Regions from separate parts of the Streptomyces sp. NPDC002853 genome, predicted to be linked through region 1. Evidence: riboswitches for the same ligand, from Rfam matches in the RefSeq annotation. Region 1 holds a riboswitch; each other region holds the start of a gene.
The links. Region 1 has a riboswitch for S-adenosylmethionine ahead of ACWD02_RS00280 (aminotransferase class V-fold PLP-dependent enzyme). Riboswitches for the same ligand answer to the same signal wherever they lie in the genome.
Positions count from the first base shown of each region.

Region 2: another riboswitch for S-adenosylmethionine. It lies ahead of ACWD02_RS12870 (putative leader peptide); the one in region 1 lies ahead of ACWD02_RS00280 (aminotransferase class V-fold PLP-dependent enzyme).
Region 3: another riboswitch for S-adenosylmethionine. It lies ahead of thrC (threonine synthase); the one in region 1 lies ahead of ACWD02_RS00280 (aminotransferase class V-fold PLP-dependent enzyme).

Region 1 covers NZ_JBSFUS010000001.1:54,210-58,357, forward strand. The annotation lists gene ACWD02_RS00280 (aminotransferase class V-fold PLP-dependent enzyme) at 1-1,244, opposite strand, end outside; SAM riboswitch class IV at 1,411-1,527, opposite strand; gene trpD (anthranilate phosphoribosyltransferase) at 1,602-2,666, opposite strand; gene qcrB (cytochrome bc1 complex cytochrome b subunit) at 2,819-4,148, opposite strand, start outside.
Region 2 covers NZ_JBSFUS010000004.1:364,189-368,336, reverse strand. The annotation lists gene ACWD02_RS12875 (M13 family metallopeptidase) at 1-1,602, shown strand, start outside; SAM riboswitch class IV at 1,805-1,918, shown strand; gene ACWD02_RS12870 (putative leader peptide) at 1,966-2,091, shown strand; gene ACWD02_RS12865 (LLM class flavin-dependent oxidoreductase) at 2,170-3,426, shown strand; gene ACWD02_RS12860 (NtaA/DmoA family FMN-dependent monooxygenase) at 3,444-4,148, shown strand, end outside.
Region 3 covers NZ_JBSFUS010000009.1:353,469-357,616, forward strand. The annotation lists gene ACWD02_RS26165 (MoaD/ThiS family protein) at 1-70, opposite strand, end outside; gene thrC (threonine synthase) at 173-1,489, opposite strand; SAM riboswitch class I at 1,507-1,641, opposite strand; gene ACWD02_RS26175 (glucosyl-3-phosphoglycerate synthase) at 1,811-2,755, shown strand; gene ACWD02_RS26180 (hypothetical protein) at 2,845-3,123, shown strand; gene ACWD02_RS26185 (alpha,alpha-trehalose-phosphate synthase (UDP-forming)) at 3,173-4,148, shown strand, end outside.

The sequences.
Region 1 (4,148 bases):
GCGGCCTCGGGGGCACCGCACTCGCCCTGGGTCTGCGGGTCGCTGCCGAGGAGGGTGCGCACCAGCGGGTGGGCGCAGAAGAGGCCGTCGCGTACGCCGATGCCGTACTCGGCGGAGAGCGCGGCGGCGAAGTGCGAGCTGTTCCAGCCCTCCACGACGAAGGAGATGACACCGACGCGCGGCGCGTCGTCGCCGAAGAGCGAGAGCACCTTCACGGCGGGCACCTCGGCGAGGCCCTCGCGGACCTTGGCGATGAGGTGACGCTCACGGGCGACGAGCTCGTCGAAGCCGGCCTCGGTCAGCGCCTTGCAGGCGGCGGCGATGGAGTACACGCCGATGACGTTCGGCGAACCGGCCTCGTGCCGCGCCGCGGTGTCGTGCCACTCGACGTCCACTCCGCCGTCCGTACGCCGCGCGACCTTCCGCGACGCGCCGCCGCCCGCGAGGTACGGCTCGGCCGCCCGCAGCCAGTCGGAGCGGCCCGCGAGGACGCCCGATCCGAAGGGCGCGTACAGCTTGTGGCCGGAGAAGGCGACCCAGTCGACGTCCAGCTCAGCGATGGAGACCGGGTGGTGGGGCGCGAGCTGCGCGGCGTCCAGGACGATGCGGGCACCGTGCGCGTGAGCGGCGGCGGCCAGCTCCTTGACCGGCCACAGCTCACCGGTGACATTCGACGCGCCGGTCACGCAGACCAGGGCGGGGCCGTAGGGGTCGCGGTCGGCGAGGGCGCGCTCCAGGGTGGCGACGGCCTGGTCGGCGGTGCGCGGGGCGTTCAGGTACGTCACGCGGGCGTCGCGCCACGGAAGCAGCGAGGCGTGGTGCTCGGTCTCGAAGACGAAGACCTGGCAGTCGGCGGGCAGCGCGGCGGCGAGCAGGTTGAGCGAGTCGGTGGTCGAGCGGGTGAAGACGACCTGGTCGTCCTCGCGGCAGCCGAGGAACTCGGCGACGGTGACCCGGCTGTTCTCGAAGAGGTCGGTGGAGAGCTGCGAGAGGTACCCGGCACCGCGGTGCACGCTGCCGTAGTACGGCGCGTAGGCGGCCACGTCGTCCCACACCCGCTGCAGGGCCGGGGCGCTGGCCGCGTAGTCGAGCGCGGCGTAGGTCACCTCGCCGCCGGTGACGAGCGGCACGGTGACGTCACGGCCGAGCACCGGCAGCGGCGCGGCACAGCAGGGGTCGGCGGACTCGGCGGAGACGGACTCGGCGGAGACGGCTTCGGTGGTGGCGACAGAGCGTGCGGACATGGCGAACTCCCGTGGGAAGGCAGGCGAGTTCACTGCGAGAGCGCGCGTACGGCGCCGCAGTGAAGAAGAAAAAGGGGGTGCGGAAAAGGGGCCGGAAAGCCCTATCGCATTCGCTTGCTCACGAGACTGCTCCCTTGAGGACCAGGACCCCAGGGTTGTTCGCAGGGGTCCGCGCTTGCCATGGACCTTGCTGTCCACGGCCTGGTCTTCACCCGGGGCACCCCGCCACGGACGGAGGGTTGCCGGACAGCGAGCCGGGGCCTAATCGCTGTCACTCATGACCTGCGCAGCATCTTGCCACACGATCTTCTCGGTGCCCACCGCAGTCCGGATGCCGGACTGCGGTGGGCGCCACACTCACCTGTTGCTGGCCGCCACCCACAGCTCGAGGGCCTTCTTCGCCGACCCGGAGTCGATCGACTCCGCCGCCTTCGCGATGCCGGCGCCGATCTGCTCCACCAGGGTCCCCTCGCCCGGCGAGAGGGCCACCAGGGCCGCCGCCGTGTTGAGCAGGACGGCGTCCCGCACAGGGCCCTTCTCGCCGTCCAGGAGGCGCAGCGCCACCTCGGCGTTGTACGAGGCGTCGGCGCCCCGCAGCGCCTCGACGGGGACGAGGTCGATGCCGACGTCCCGCGGGTCGAAGGCCTCCTCGCGCACGGCTCCGTCCCGCACCACCCAGACCCGGGAGGTCGAGGTGGTCGTCAGCTCGTCGAGACCGTCGTCGCCGCGGAAGACCAGGGAGGAGTGCCCGCGCTCGGCGAAGACCCCGGCCACGATCGGCGCCATCCTCGGGTCGGCCACGCCGACCGCCTGGGCCCGCACCTTGGCCGGGTTGGTGAGCGGACCGAGGGCGTTGAAGACGGTCCGGATGCCCAACTGGCTGCGCGCCCCGCCCGCGTGCCGCAGCGCCGGGTGGAACTTCACGGCGAAGCAGAAGGTGATCCCGGCTTCCTCGGCCACCTCGACGACGCGATGCAGCGGCAGCTCCAGGTTCACCCCGAGCTTCTCCAGGACGTCGGAGGCTCCCGAGGCGCTGGATGCGGCGCGGTTGCCGTGCTTGACGACCTTCGCGCCCGCGCCCGCGGCCACGATCGCGGACATCGTGGAGATGTTGACGGTCTTGGCTCCGTCACCGCCGGTGCCGACGATGTCGACGGTCCGCCCCGGCACCTCGATCACGTTCGCGTGCTCGTACATCGTGCGGACGAGGCCGGAGATCTCGTCCACGGTCTCGCCCTTGGCCCGCAGGGCGACGACGAAACCCGCGATCTGCGCGTCGGTCGCCTCGCCGCGCATGATGCGGTCCATGGCCCAGGCCGTGTCCTCGGCGCTCTGGTCGCGGCCGTCGAGCAGGCCGTTCAGTACACCGGGCCAGGAACGGGCCGCCGCGGTGTCGCCTCCTGCGGGGGTCACAGCGCTCATCTGCCGCTCCTGGGTTCGTTCAGACGTAGGACAGGAACACCTTATCCAGCTCCGGGGACGGCAAAGAGCCCCGTCCATGCACTGGATGCATGGGACGGGGCTCTCGCCGTGGCGACCTGGGTCGGAACTTCGATACGTCAGAGCTTCAGGGATCAGTGGTGGCCGTGGCCGCTCGTGATCTCCTTGTACTCCTCGGTGGTGGGCTTGGGGATCTGGTTGTCCTCCCCGTAGTAGCCCTTGCTGAGCTTGGCCCGGAGCTTCTGCGAACCGGACACCTTGCGCTCGACGCCGTTCTCGTCGACCGCGGGGCCGATCTCGAGCGGCGCGTACTGCTCGTGCGCGGTGAGCGTGTGCAGCTGCTCCTGGCCCAGCGGCTCGTGGACCTCGATGAACTCACCGTGCGGCAGGCGCTTGATGATGCCCGACTCGCGTCCGTGCAGGACCTTGTCCTTGTCACGCCGCTGCAGACCCAGGCAGATCCGCTTGGTGATGATGAAGGCGAGGACCGGTGCCACGAAGAAGGCGATGCGCACGAACCAGGTGATCGCGTTGATCGACAGGTGGAAGTGCGTGGCCCAGAGGTCGTTTCCACCACCGATCAGCAGCACCATGTACCAGGTGATCCACGCGACACCGAAGCCCGTACGGGTCGGGACGTTGCGCGGGCGGTCCAGGATGTGGTGCTCGCGCTTGTCGCCGGTGACCCAGGACTCGATGAACGGGTAGACCGCGATGGCGACCAGGACCAGCGGGAAGATCACCAGCGGGATGAACACGCCCAGGACGAGCGTGTGACCCCAGGCGTTGATCTCCCAGCCCGGCATGACACGGATCAGGCCTTCGGAGAAGCCCATGTACCAGTCGGGCTGCGCTCCGGTGGAGACCTGGTCCGGACGGTAGGGACCGAGCGCCCAGATCGGGTTGATCGTGGCGATCGCCGAGATGGCCGCGATCACACCGAAGACCAGGAAGAAGAAGCCTCCGGCCTTCGCCATGTAGACGGGCAGCAGCGGCATGCCGACGACGTTCTTGTTCGTCTTGCCGGGTCCCGCGAACTGGGTGTGCTTGTGGTAGAAGACCAGGATCAGGTGCGCCACCACGAGCCCGAGCATGATGCCCGGCAGCAGCAGGATGTGCACCGAGTAGAACCGGGCCACGAAGTCGCCGCCGGGGAACTCCCCGCCGAACAGGAACATCGCCAGGTACGTGCCCACGATCGGCACGGACAGGACGGCGCCCTGCATGAAGCGCACACCGGTACCGGAGAGCAGGTCGTCGGGGAGCGAGTAACCGGTGAAGCCGGTGAACATGCCCAGGACGAACAGCAGGAACCCGAAGACCCAGTTGACCTCGCGGGGCTTGCGGAAGGCACCCGTGAAGAAGACGCGCATCATGTGCACGAACATCGCCGCGAGGAAGATCAGCGCCGCCCAGTGGTGGATCTGCCGGATCAGCAGACCACCGCGCACATCGAAGCTGATG
Region 2 (4,148 bases), on a different contig from region 1:
GGCCGTTTCGAGCGGATCGGCGGCTCCGGTCTCTTCGGCTCCTACATCGACTCGGACGACCGCGACTCCGACCGCTACCTCTTCAACGTCCTCCAGGGCGGCCTCGGCCTGCCCGACGAGTCGTACTACCGCGAAGAGAAGTTCGCCGAGATCCGCGAGAAGTACGTCGCCTACCTCACCGAGCTGCTCACCCTGGGGCAGCACGCCGCGCCCGCCGAGGCCGCACAGGCGGTCCTCGCCCTGGAGACCCGGCTCGCCGGCGGTCACTGGGAGCGGGCCGAGACGCGTGACGTGCAGAAGACCTACAACCTCCTCACCCTGCACGAACTGATCACCCTGGCGCCGCACTTCGACTGGCGCGGTTACGTCGCAGGGCTCGGTGGCTCGGAAGAGACCATCGCCGAGACGTGCGTCCGGCAGCCGTCCTACCTCCGTCACCTGTCCGCGGTCCTCGACGAGGTGCCGATCGAGCAGTGGCGCGACTGGACGCTGGTCCGGGTCCTTCGCTCGTGCGCGCCCTACCTCACGGACGCGTTCGTCCGGAACAACTTCGAGTTCTACGGCCGCACCCTCAACGGCACCCCGGAGCTGCGCGCCCGGTGGAAGCGGGCGGTCGCCTTCGTCGAGGGCTGCATCGGCGAGGCGGTCGGCAAGGAGTACGTGGCGCGGCACTTCCCGCCGAGCTCCAAGGCGATGATGGACGACCTCGTCGCCAATCTCCTGGAGGCCTACCGCCAGTCGATCGCCCGGCTCGACTGGATGACGGATGAGACGAAGGAGCGCGCGTACGAGAAGCTCGCCACCTTCCGTCCCAAGATCGGATACCCCGACACCTTCCGCGACTACTCCGCCCTCCAGGTGTCCGCGGACGACCTGCTCGGCAACGCGCAGGCGGCGGACGCCTTCGAGTCCGACCGGCAGCTCGCGAAGATCGGCGCGCCGGTCGACCGCGACGAGTGGTTCATGCTGCCGCAGACCGTCAACGCCTACTACAACCCGGGCACCAACGAGATCTGCTTCCCCGCGGGCATCCTGCAGAAGCCGTTCTTCTCGCCCGACGCCGATCCCGCCGAGAACTACGGCGGCATCGGCTCGGTCATCGGCCACGAGATCGGCCACGGCTTCGACGACCAGGGCGCGCAGTACGACGGCGCGGGCAACCTCAACGACTGGTGGACCGCGGCCGACAAGACCGCGTTCGAGGCGAAGTCGAAGGCGCTGGTCAAGCAGTACGACGCGTTCTCGCCCCGCAACCTCCCCGGCGAGTTCGTCAACGGCTCGCTGACGGTGGGCGAGAACATCGGCGACCTGGGTGGCCTGACCATCGGGCACACGGCGTACAAGATCGCGCTCAACGGCGACCCGATGCCCACGAAGGACGGCCTGACCGGCTCCCAGCGGCTCTTCATGAACTGGGCCTACTGCTGGCGCACCAAGCGCCGCAAGGAGCAGGAGCAGCAGTACCTCACCATCGACCCGCACTCGCCGCCGGAGTTCCGGGCCAACATCGTCCGTAACCTCGACGAGTTCCACGAGGCGTTCGGGACGAGGGAGGGCGACGGTCTCTGGCTGGAGCGGGCGGACCGCGTCAGGATCTGGTGAACTCCCGGGGCGGACGCGGCACTTCGGCCGCGGCCGCCCCGGTCCGTCGACCGCATCAGCGCGGGCCGGAACAGAACCAGCGGCCCGGTGGTTGTGCCTGACGAAGGCGGACGCTGAAGGGGGACGGCGTGTGCGGTGATGCCGGCCCGGCCATGATCCACGGGCATTGCGCACGGCTGCGCCCTCACGTAGCGTCCGAACAGGTTACGAGTGTCAGCGTCAAGTCCTGGCTTGCTGACCGGCAACCGCGCCTCGCGGCGGGGTGCTCCAGGTGAGGACCAGGCGGAGCCCGACCAGGGTTCCGCGAGCGCGAGACCGGCGAGGCCGTGGGCCCGCCGGGCCGGAAGGGCGGAGGTGACGGTCGTGCCGCTGCTGCCGCCGGTGCCCGGCCCCCGCCCCGTGGTGATCGCCCCGAGCCGCCAGGTGCACCTGTACTCCCGGCACCACATCGACCTGCAGCGTGTCGCCGGCGCGCTCTGTCGTTCCTGACCCGTCACCCGCCGCCGCGCACCCTCGTAGCCGAGGGGCCGGTGTTCTCGTACGGTCGATCAGGAAGGCACTCCTCTCGTGTCGTCATCACCTTCATCCCCGCTGTCCTCTTCTGCTCCCGCGGCTCCGTCCGCCCCGCTGCACCTTGCCGTCGCACTCGACGGGGCGGGCTGGCACCCGGCCGCCTGGCGTGAACCGGCGTCCCGTCCACAGGAGTTGTTCACTGCCCGGTACTGGGCCGATCTGGTCACGGAGGCCGAGCGCGGCCTCCTCGACTTCGTGACGATCGAGGACGGGCTCGGCCCGCAGTCCTCGCACTTCACCGAGCCCGACGGACGCACCGACCAGATCCGCGGGCGGCTCGACGCCGTCCTCATCGCCGCCCGCGTCGCCCCGCTGACCAGGCACATCGGTCTGGTGCCGACGGTGGTGGCCACACACACGGAGCCCTTCCACATATCCAAGGCGATCGCCACGCTCGACTACGTGAGCACGGGCCGTGCGGGCGTCCGCGTGCAGGTGTCGGCGCGCCGGAACGAGGCCGCGCACTTCGGACGCCGTACATTTCCCGCCTTCGGAATCGAGGACCTCGAACGCCCGGACGTACGGGAGTTGACCGCTGACCTCTTCGACGAGGCGGCCGACCACATCGAAGTGGTGCGCCGCCTCTGGGACAGCTGGGAGGACGACGCGGAGATCCGGGACGTCGCCACCGGCCGCTTCATCGACCGCGACAAGCTGCACTACGTCGACTTCGAGGGCAAGCACTTCAGCGTCAAGGGCCCCTCGATCACGCCCAGGCCGCCGCAGGGCAGGCCCGTCGTCAGCGCGCTCGCCCACGAGTCCCCGACCCAGGCGCCTCTCCGGCTGCTCGGCCGCTCGGCGGACATCGGATACGTGACGCCGCGCGACGCCGGACACGCACGCGCCGTCGTCAGGGCGGTCCGCGGTGAACAGGACGCCGCGGGGCGGGCCGACGAACCCCTGCACCTCTTCGGCGACCTCGTCGTGTTCCTCGACGACGACGCTGCCGCCGCCACGGCCCGCCGCGAGCGACTGGACGCCCTCGCGGGCCACCCGTACACCAGCGACGCGCGGGTCTTCACGGGCACGCCCACGCAACTGGCCGACCTGCTCACCGAGTTGAGTCAGGCCGGGCTCACCGGTTTCCGGCTGCGTCCCGCAGTCGTCGGCCACGACCTCCCGGCGATCACCCGAGGCCTGGTGCCCGAGCTCCAGCGGCGCGGCGCCTTCCGCCGCGCGTACGAGGCCGACACTTTGCGAGGTCTCCTGGGTCTCGCCCGCCCCGCCAGCCGCTACGCCGCCACCGCCTGAGCCGGAAGGACCCCGTCATGACCAAGTCACCGGACAAGCCCCTCAAGCAGATCCACCTCGCGGCACACTTTCCCGGCGTCAACAACACCACCGTATGGAGTGCCCCCGAGGCCGGCAGCCACATCGAGTTCAGCTCCTTCGCGCACTTCGCGCGGACCGCCGAGCGCGCCAAGTTCGACTTCCTGTTCCTCGCCGAAGGGCTGCGGCTGCGTGAACAGGGCGGCAGGATCTACGACTTGGATGTCGTGGGCAGGCCCGACACCTTCACCGTCCTCGGCGCGCTCGCCGCCGTCACCGAACACCTCGGCCTGACCGGCACCATCAACTCCACCTTCAACGAGCCCTACGAGGTGGCCCGCCAGTTCGCCAGTCTCGACCACCTCTCGGGCGGACGCGCCGCGTGGAACGTCGTGACCTCCTGGGACGCCTTCACCGGCGAGAACTTCCGCCGCGGCGGATTCCTCCCGCAGGAGGAGCGCTACTCCAGGGCCAAGGAGTTCCTCGCCACGGCGCACGAGTTGTTCGACTCCTGGCGCGGGGACGAGATCGTCGCCGACCAGGCCACCGGCACCTTCCTGCGCGACGCACAGGCGGGTGCTTTCGTCCACCGGGGTCAGCACTTCGACATCCAGGGCCGGTTCAACGTGCCGCGCAGCCCCCAGGGGCGGCCGGTCATCTTCCAGGCGGGGGACTCGGAGGAGGGGCGGGAATTCGCGGCCTCC
Region 3 (4,148 bases), on a different contig from region 1:
CGGCGGCGACCTCGGACTGACCGCCGGTGTAGGTGCGAAGAATGGTGGGGATGCGGACGTTTACGCTCATGGATTCACCTCGGGGTGCGTGGGGCCCCTTCAGGGGCGCGGGGAACTGCGCGACCAGCCACAACGGTCCGCAGGCGGAAAGAAGGCTCAGGCCCTACGGCGGCTAACCGGCAAGACCAGCGGAGCGAAACGCGTCAAGGCTGGGCTTGATCGTCGCCGTCGCCTGAGACGTCTCGGCAACGGCGTCGAGGGTCTTGAGCCCATCGCCCGTGTTCAACACGACCGTGGTCAGCGAGGGATCGATGAGCCCCGCATCGAGCAGCTTCTTCGTGACGCCCACGGTCACGCCGCCCGCGGTCTCCGCGAAGATCCCTTCCGTGCGAGCGAGAAGCTTGATCGCGTCCACGACCTGCTCGTCGTTCACGTCCTCCACCGCACCGCCCGTGCGACGCGCGATGTCCAGGACGTACGGCCCGTCGGCGGGGTTGCCGATGGCGAGCGACTTGGCGATGGTGTTCGGCTTCTGGGGGCGCACGACGTCGTGCCCGGCCTTGAAGGCGGTGGACACCGGCGAGCAGCCCTCGGCCTGCGCCCCGAAGATCTTGTAGGGCTTGTCCTCGACCAGACCCAGCTGGATGAGCTCCTTCAGACCCTTGTCGATCTTCGTGAGCTGCGAGCCCGAGGCGATCGGGATGACCAGCTGGTCGGGAAGGACCCACCCCAGCTGCTCGCAGATCTCGTACGCGAGGGTCTTGGAACCCTCGCCGTAGTACGGCCGCAGGTTCACGTTCACGAAGCCCCAGCCCTCGCCCAGCGGGTCGCCGATGAGCTCGGAGCAGAAGCGGTTCACGTCGTCGTAGTTGCCCTCGATGCCGACGAGCTCGCCGCCGTACACCGCGGCCATGACGACCTTGCCCTGCTCCAGGTCGTGCGGGATGAACACGCAGGAGCGGAAGCCGGCGCGGGCCGCGGCGGCACCGACGGCGCCCGCGAGGTTGCCGGTGGAGGAACAGGAGAGCGTGGTGAAGCCGAAGGCGCGCGCGGCCTCGATGGCCTGCGCGACGACGCGGTCCTTGAAGGAGTGCGTCGGGTTGCCGGAGTCGTCCTTGACGAACAGCTTGCCCTGCTCGACGCCGAGCTCACGGGCGAGGTTGTCGGCCTTGACGAGCTTGGTCCAGCCGGGGTTGATGTTCGGCTTCTCGGCGACGTTCGCCGGGACGGGAAGGAGCGGGGCGTAGCGCCAGATGTTGTCGGGGCCGGCCTCGATCTGCTTCCTGAGCGCCTCGGGGTCACCGGTCGGCAGGTCGTACGCCACTTCGAGCGGGCCGAAACAGGCCTGACAGGCGAAGATCGGGCCGAGGGCGTAGAGCTCGCCGCACTCGCGGCAAGAGAGGCCCGATGCGGGGCCGAGGTCCACGGAACCCGTGGAAGCCTGGGTGGAAGGGGTGGTGTCGTTCGTTGCGACAGTCTGCGCAGCCATGGAGGCGAGGCCCTTTCTCCTCATCTTCCCCGCGACGAATTTCGCCGCGAGACGGAATTGGCACCTTCCCCACCGAGACCTCGCGTGCGCGGTCGGCGGGATGGTTGCCGGGGCTTCAACGGGCCGTATCCCTCTGCCCCTCTGGATGAGCGGTATGGCGCCGGGGGCTTCAGGGGCCCCAGGGCATTTGTCGCGCGATGACCCCGGCATGCGATGGTCATCGGCGTTGTTCAAGACTGTAACCGACGGCCTGGACCCTTGAGATAGTCGTCCGAACCGCGAGATGGATCACATGTAGGCCACACACAGGAGGAGCCACCCGTGCTGGAAGAGGCCGAGCGCTGGCTGACCAGGCGTTCCTGGTCCGTTGCCGACCGTCCGCTCAGCGCGCTCGTCGCCGCCAAGCGGGCGTCGGGGACCTCGGTGAGCGTCGTGCTGCCCGCGCTCGACGAGGAGGGGACGGTCGGCGAGATCGTCGCCGAGATCCGCCGTGAGCTGGTCGAGAAGGCCGCTCTCGTCGACGAGCTCGTGGTGATCGACTCCGGCTCGCGGGACCGTACGGCCGAGGTCGCCCGGAAGGCGGGCGCGCGGGTCGTGCACCGGGACGTGATCCTGCCGCGCATCCCGGCCGTGCCCGGCAAGGGCGAGGTCATGTGGCGCTCGCTCCTGGTGACCGGCGGTGACATCGTCGCGTTCGTCGACGCGGACCTGCGGGAGTTCTCGGCGGACTTCGTCACCGGCATAGTGGGCCCGCTCCTGACCGAGCCCGACGTACACCTCGTGAAGGCGATGTACGACCGTCCCCTGGGTGAGACCGCAGGTCAGGGCGGCCGGGTCACGGAGCTGATGGCGCGCCCGCTGCTGAACATGCACTGGCCCCAACTGGCCGGATTCGTCCAGCCGTTGGGCGGCGAGTACGCGGCGCGCAGGTCCCTCCTGGAGCGGCTGCCGTTCCCCGTCGGTTACGGGGTGGAGCTGGGGCTGCTCGTCGACGCGCTGCACACCGTGGGCCTCGACGCGCTCGCGCAGGTCGATGTCGGGGTGCGCAAGCACCGGCACCAGGACGGGCAGGCGCTCGGCCGGATGGCGGCGGCGATCTACCGGACGGCGCAGCTGCGGCTCGCGCGCGGCCATCTCGTACGGCCCGAGCTCACCCAGTTCGAACGGGGCGAGCAGGGGTTCGAGCCGCGGACCCATTCGGTGGACACGGAGGAGCGGCCACCGATGAGCGGCATCGCGGAGTACACGGCTCGCCGCGTGGCGTAACCGCCCCAAGCCGGGCATTTTGTCTACATTCCCCACTTATGTGGGTCAGACAAGCAGTGGGAAGCGCGCTACGCGTCGGTGCCGTGGCCTTGGCGACGGCCACCCTCGCGGCAGGAGCACTCGGCGCGTCCGCGGCGTCCGCGGCCACGGCGTCCGCCGCCGCACCGACGATCGGCCACGCCGAGGACATCTCCCGGTGGGCGCAGGCGCGGCCCGAGCCCCCGGAACAACAGGGCGCGCCCGTCCCCCGGGGAGAACTGGCCAAGTCGGGCAGCGACTCGGACACGATGCTGTACGCGGGACTGGCGATCTCCCTGTGCGCCCTGGGAGCGCTGGCGGTGGCGGCCGCGAGGAGCAGGCGCGACTAGGGCCCTTCGGACGTGTTTGAGCCCCCGCCCCAGGGGCTAGGTTCGCCTCATGGTCTCCGAGCACGCCTCCGCCCAGGTCCTCGTCGCGTCCAACCGCGGCCCCGTCACGTACACCCTGGAGGAGAACGGGGAACTGACGGCCAAGCGGGGCGGAGGCGGACTCGTCTCCGGGCTCAGCGCGATCGGCGACTCCGGCGGCGACGACGCGGCCCTGTGGGTCTGCGCGGCGCTCGGCGACGGCGACCGCGAGGCCGTACGGCGCGGAGTCGGCGAGCCCGGCGTGCGGATGCTCGACATCGACCCGCGGGTGCACGCGGACGCGTACAACGGCATCGCGAACTCGGTCCTGTGGTTCGTCCACCACATGCTCTACCAGACCCCGCTGGAGCCGGCCTTCGGCCCGGAGTTCCGGGCGCAGTGGGCGGCGTACGAGACGTACAACCAGGCCTTCGCCGAGGCACTCGCCGAGAGCGCCGGAGCGGACGCGGCGGTCCTCGTGCAGGACTACCACCTCGCCCTGGTGCCGGGAATGCTGCGTGAGCTGCGCCCCGACCTGCGCATCGGCCACTTCTCGCACACGCCGTGGGCGCCGGTGGACTACTTCCGGATGCTGCCGGACGACGTCGCGGAGCAGCTCCTTCGCGGCATCCTGGGCGCCGACCGCGCGGCGTTCCTCACCGGGCGGTGGGCGGACGCGTTCCAGGAGTGCTGCGTCGCCGTCCTCGGCGGTACGTCCGGTACGCGGATCGGGGTGCACGGGCTCGGGGCGGACGCGGACTTCCTGCGGGAGCGGTCGCGGCGGGCGGACGTGGAGGAACGCCTCGTCGCGCTGCGGGAGCAGATCGGGGGCTCCGGCGACCGGAAGGTGATCGTCCGGGTGGACCGGACGGAGCTGTCCAAGAACATCGTGCGGGGAATGCTCGCCTACGGGGAGCTGCTGGAGTCCCGCCCCGAGTGGCGGGAGCGGGTGGTGCACGTCGCCTTCGCGTACCCCTCGCGGCAGGACCTCCCGGTGTACCGCGAGT